One region of the Exiguobacterium sp. BRG2 genome, then DNA from elsewhere that is predicted to be linked to it. Evidence: predicted binding sites of a transcription regulator. Region 1 holds the regulator's gene; the other holds the start of a gene.

Region 1 (3,176 bases):
GGTATTCAAGATATCGACGATTGACCGTTGCTTTTGAAATATCATGCCCCATCCCCCGCAAGGTGATGGCGATATCAGAAAACGTCAATCCGAGTTCTCGAAGACGTACAATTTCTTCGATCGGTACGTCTTTTCGACTACGTCCTGCGTTCTCTCCTTGACGATTGAGATTTCGTTCCGGGCGAAAACCTTGTTCGACTGCTCGCCGCATGCCACGGGCGATTTTTGCATTATGCAGTTTCCGTTGGTATTCTTCCACGAGTGAGACGATCTCAAGGACCATCGCTTCTGCATCCGCAAGTTGATATTCTCCATCTGAATCAAGCGTCATCAAGCGGACCCCATGTTTTTTGAATGTATGCAAAATAGCGATTTTTGCATTCCCTCGACCAATCCGTGTATCATCTGTCACCAGGACCGCATCTACCGTATCGCGTGTCACATAATCAAGAACTGTTAGCATCCCTTCCCGATCAACATCATATCCACTCTCTTTTTCAGAGACGATGTCCACGACATCAAATCCCTTTTGAGAAGCAACCTTCGAAAGCTCCATCCGTTGGCGTTCAATCGAACTATCTTGTGCTTCTTTTTCGGTCGATACTCGACAATAAATCACGACCTTCATCGTACCTCACATCCCTGTTCGTTCTTTCACAACTTTTCCATTTTGTCATTGCTGTGCGATTGGTACAACGATTTTGCTTTTTGAGATGACATGTTTTGTCTCAACATCATTATTTTTGATCAACCAGTTGACGTATTCCTCATCTGACATCGAACCGTCATTGTAGACTTCAGCAATTTGTTCGACTGTAGCGTTCTCATCGACCGTAACGGAAGCCGTCATCAATTGCGCTACTTTTTCATCTGGGCGTGGTGTGAGTAAAAAGATCACGAAGGCAATACTTAATGCATAGAAGAGAATAGAAAAAGCATGAGTACGAATCGTATGAATCATCATGAATCCCTCCAAATATGAAATGAATGAGTTAGAATAAACGTTCGCGGAACAATTGTTCGCATAACTCATAATAAACACAGAACCCGTGTTCGGTCAACACAAAATGTCGAACAATTGTTTGTACGCTCATTTGTTCTATGTTATAGTGAATTTAGAAACATATATTCTTACATTTCAAAATTCAATCCAGAAAGAGGTGGCAATTCGTATGCGGAAAATGTCTAAGCGTCAACAAGAGATTCTCGACTACATCGTCTCTGAAGTGAAACTGAAGGGGTATCCCCCATCAGTTCGTGAAATCGGAGAAGCAGTCGGACTCGCGTCTAGCTCGACGGTACACGGTCATTTGGATCGACTCGAGAAACGGGGAATGATTCGCCGTGACCCGACGAAACCACGTGCGATTGAGATATTGCTTGATAAGCCTGAAGAAATCACGGAAGCCATCGTTCATGTTCCCGTCATCGGGAAAGTCACAGCTGGTCTTCCGATTACAGCGATTGAAAACATCGAAGAACAATTCCCGCTTCCTGCACATTATGTAGGAAACGAAACGGTCTTCATGTTGACGATCGATGGGGAATCAATGATTAACGCAGGTATTCTTGACGGCGATCGTGTCATCGTACGCCAACAAAACACAGCAGAAAACGGAGAAATCGTCGTAGCTATGACCGAAGATAGCGAAGCGACGGTGAAACGGTTCTTCTTAGAAGATCAACAGGTACGTCTACAACCAGAAAATGACTCGATGGATCCGATGTATTTCGATAATGTCTCCATTCTTGGTAAGGTAATCGGCGTGTATCGGACGATTCATTGACGGAGGGACCAGTTACGACTGGTCTTTTTTCATGCCCTCAGGAAACGTACATGATACCGTCAATACCGTCGCACTGACGGGTTACGTTGCGTATTCGGTCGCAACGCAACAAACGGATTGGTTACCGACTGCCATCGGAATCGCTGTCGGTACGCTTTGGTTGTCACCTGACCTCGATTTAAAGTCAGAACCGTATTATCGCTTTGGACCATTTCGAGTCCTGTGGATGCCTTATGTGAAGATCATGCCCCACCGCTCGATCTGGTCACACGGATTGATCATTGGGGATGTCATCCGACTCCTTTATAGTGCTGCACTTGTGATTCCCTTATTATTTCTCAGCTTGTATTTTCAAGTCATCGCGTCAGAGACCATTGATTCCTGGTTCGCTTCCCTACCCGCTTTTGTCATTGGTATCATGGTGGCGAGTACAATTCATATCCTACTAGATTATTCCAGTAGTTGGTTTCGACCTAAAAAAAGAAAAAAGCGTCGTCGTTAACACCTCTTTTGCTTGCTTGCAGGCAAGACGAGGTGTTTTCTTATCCAATTTTTCGTATCTTTAAACATTAAAATAAAAAATTTCCATTCCTATATTTCAATTATATGTATTGAAAACGTTATCAAATCGGAGTAATTTAAAGTAGAAAGACCATTATTTGCTTTAATCCAAAGGGAGGGTTTTTGCATGAATAACTTTGTACTAGAAATGATCGGTACGATGATCCTCATTCTGCTCGGGGATGGTGTCGTCGCCGGTGTCGTCTTGAGAAAGACGAAGTCCGAAAACAGCGGATGGATTGTCATCACGTTCGCTTGGGGTCTTGCCGTCATGACAGGAGCATTCGTCGCTGCTGAGAGTGGAGCGCACTTGAACCCTGCTTTAACAATTGCACTTGCTTTAAACTCTGATTTACCGTGGGCAGACGTTCCTGTCTATATTGCCGGACAACTTGTCGGAGCTTTCATCGGCGCCATTCTCGTTTGGCTTCATTACATGAAACATTTTGAAGCGACTGATGATCAAGCTGCAAAACTCGGTGTGTTCGCAACAGGTCCAGCGATTCGCCATACGCCGTCGAACTTGATTTCTGAAATCATCGGGACATTCGTTCTCGTCTTCGGTATCTTGGCGCTCGGTTTAACGACATTCGGTGACGGCTTAAAACCACTTATCGTCGGTTTACTCGTCGTCGTCATCGGTCTATCACTTGGTGGTACAACAGGATATGCCATCAACCCGGCCCGTGACCTTGGACCGCGTATCGCACACGCTATCCTACCGATTCCGAATAAAGGTTCATCTGACTGGGGCTACTCATGGATTCCAGTCGTCGGTCCAATCATCGGTGGAGCGCTTGCCGTGTTCATCTATCAATTGATCTACTA
Region 2 (3,176 bases), on a different contig from region 1:
TTCTAGTCGTTCCACAAAACCGACGACCGTCACGTAGCTACTTTCCTTATAATACGTGATTTCAAGTTCGTTTCCTTCTATTAAAGCTTCTTGAAGCAGAAAGTGCCATGATTCTTGCAACTGTTCATCAATTTCAGGCAAGTCGAGCTGATGCATCTGGACATAATATTCCCGCAACAGTTGCAAATGTTCCGGCATGAGAAAAGGAATCCATTTTAAATTTCCTCGATCACGATACGCTGTCATGAAGATCACCTCCCGGATGACCGCCGACGAAACGAAGACGACGTTTGGCGACACTCGTATCAAGAAACGAGACAGCGAGGCGAATCGTTCCTTTTCCGTAGCGGAGGTTGACGACATCCATTGCTTTTAATAACCGTCGTCGTTTCCAGAGCCGCGCATTATCCTCGAACAAAGACAACTGTAAGGTGCCTTGATCGGCAGTCAAATGCCCCACTGCGACGGATAAAAAACGAACAGGTTCTCCGTCCAGCCAATTCGGTTCGAATAATTGTAAGACGTGACGCAGAATGATTCGTTCATCGGATGTCGGATAAGGCAACCGCACTTGACGCGAGAAACCACTTCGGACGACGTTTCGAGAATAGCGGACGCCGATGTGAACGGTCCAGCCGACTTGATTCGAAAAGCGACAACGTGCGGCAACATCCTGCACGAGTTCATTGAGCACATTCCGAATGCGTTCGAACTGATAATAGTCCTGCATTAAGGTCACACCGTGTCCGATCGTCCGTTGAGGGGCTTTCTCGAACAGATGACGAGGCGCAAGAAGTGTCGGTGACGCGTCAAGACCCCAAGCGTGGTGCCATAGTTCGGCACCGATGACACCGAATCGTTCGTGCAACTCTTCGACAGGGCGCATTGCAAGATCACCGATTGTTTCAATCCCCATCATCTGCAGATGTTGTTCCATACGGTGTCCGACCCCCCACATCTTCCGAATCGGAAAATCATGAAGACGTCGTGCGACGTCGGCATATCCACATCGCGCGATGCCTTCTTTTTTCCCGATTAAATCAAGGGTCAGTTTCGCGATGACGTTATTTGGACCAATCCCGATCCGGACGTGGATGCCGGTCTGTTTCAGGATCGCTTCTTTAATTTTGAGGGCAGCTTGCAGGTCGGAACCAAATAGGCGATCGGTTCCGGTCATGTCAATGAAGCTTTCGTCAATCGAATAGACGCGGATCGCTTCAGGTGGGGCGAATTGGTGCAGGACATCAAGGACACGTATTGACGTCTTCATATAAGCGAGCATGCGTGGTTCGACAAGTTGAATCGTGCGACGAACAGCGTATGGCAATTGCTCGATTTCATATAGTCGACCGGCTGTCTTGATTCCTAGTGCTTTTAAGGCAGGGGTGGCAGCGAGAATGACGGATCCGCTTCGTTTTAAATCGGAGACGACCGCTAGGCGTGTCGTCAAGGGAGGGAGATTGCGATACTGGCATTCACAACTGGCGTAGAAGGACACACTGTCTACACAAAAAATACGTTTATTTTGTGGTAAAACGACGGAAGGAAACATTTGAATCACTCCTTTACATAAAAGAACGTATGTTCTTATTTTGATTTTCTTTGACTATAGCATGGTCTCAAAGTGTCTCAAAATAAAAACTGTTGAAAAAAGGGGAATTTGAACGATTTTCCCTCATATAAAAGGAGTTTGATACACTAAGGGAGAGAAAAAGGGGGAATTTTTATGAAAGAGATCGTTATCCGTTTACCAGAATTACCGAAAACGCTTCAACCAGAGACGTTCGATCAAGTCGAAATCGATGACCCGTATCTGAAAGGGGCGCGTTATGAGAAAGAGTCGATGCCGAGTGAACTGACAGAACGCATCGATGCCTATCAAGTGTGTTTTCAAAATGTCTCGTTCGCGAATCTCACCTTTGACCGTGGTTCGTTCGAAGATATCCGTTTTGAGCAATGTGACTTAACGGGATGTCACTTCCAAGAAACTCGTTTTCACCGCGTGTCCTTCGTCGGATGCCGGATGACGGGTGTTCAGTTCGAAGATTGTACGCTAGACCATTTGACGATTCAGGAAGGACTTGCAGATTACGCACAGTTCATTCGCAGTACGGTCCGTCACCAACACTGGAGCGAAACGACGATGAAAGAAGCACAGTTCTTCGAAGTGAAACCGACCCAGTGGAAACTCGAAGCGGTCCGGCTTACGGGTAGTCAATGGATTGAAACGCCGTTAAAAGGTCTCGACCTCCGGCAGACGGAGCTCTCTGGTATTACGATCGATCCGCGATTTTTACCAGGTGCTGTCATTACGGAAGAGCAAGCAGTTGCCTTTGCTCGCTTGTTAGGTCTTGTCATTCCATAACAAAAAGAAGTCCTGCTTTCGATTGTTACTCGAAAAGCAGGACTTCTTTTCAATGAAGATTACTGTTCTTAAAATGACATCGTTTCGCCATCCTCTGGAATCAAGAAATGGGCAGAAAGGTGGAAGGCGGCTAAAAAGTCAGCAATCATGTCGCGCCGCAGGAGACAGTGATTGACGGACTCGAGGTGCGAGACGATGATCGTTGCTTCCGCTGCTGCTTCGTGTACGGCAAGGAGATCACGCTGCGACATCGTGATCGGTTCTCCCGTCAGGAACTGGGCAGCCCCACTGTTGACGACGATGATATCTGGTGTATGTTGTTCAATCGCATGCGCGACCTCGTCACACCAAATCGTATCACCTGCGATATAAAGCGTCGGTTCGTCCGGATGCGTGAGGACGAGTCCGGAGACATGTCCCATTCGTTCACCGATTTCACCGACACCATGCTGTCCACCTGTTCGATGGACCTGGATATCACCGATCGTCACACCGGAATCGAAGGAAGAGACGTTCGTGAAGCCGGCTTCTCGGATTTGCCGTGCGTCTTCTTCTTGCTGCGCATAGAATGGCAAATGCTTGGGTAGAAATTGTTTTGCAGCATCATCGAAATGATCCGCGTGCAGATGCGTGACGAAGACAGCGTCAGGATCGAGCAGTGTCTTAACATCGACCGGTAAGTCGACGAGTGGATTGGCGACGGCATTCGGCGTTTGACCGAAAGGAGGTAAACTGCCTTTTTCGCCGAGAAACGGATCGATCAGTAAAACTTGATTGGCATACGTGACGACAAGCGTCGCATTACGAATTT

Evidence for each region. The regulator LexA, encoded in region 1, represses DNA repair genes until DNA is damaged. The targets are predictions, from matches to a motif close to CGAACATATGTTCG.
Region 2: a site for LexA is predicted at 1,575-1,588, ahead of Q9R23_RS15360 (Y-family DNA polymerase). Genes of this name have one in related genera too.

The regions. Positions count from the first base shown of each region.
Region 1 covers NZ_JAUZUW010000001.1:437,735-440,910, reverse strand. Annotated here, with positions in the region: gene Q9R23_RS02245 (YneB family resolvase-like protein) at 1-628, opposite strand, end outside; gene yneA (cell division suppressor protein YneA) at 674-961, opposite strand; gene lexA (transcriptional repressor LexA) at 1,173-1,787, shown strand; gene Q9R23_RS02230 (metal-binding protein) at 1,819-2,289, shown strand; gene Q9R23_RS02225 (MIP/aquaporin family protein) at 2,476-3,176, shown strand, end outside.
Region 2 covers NZ_JAUZUW010000017.1:958-4,133, forward strand. Annotated here, with positions in the region: gene Q9R23_RS15355 (YolD-like family protein) at 1-246, opposite strand, end outside; gene Q9R23_RS15360 (Y-family DNA polymerase) at 230-1,552, opposite strand; gene Q9R23_RS15365 (pentapeptide repeat-containing protein) at 1,727-2,365, shown strand; gene Q9R23_RS15370 (MBL fold metallo-hydrolase) at 2,434-3,176, opposite strand, start outside.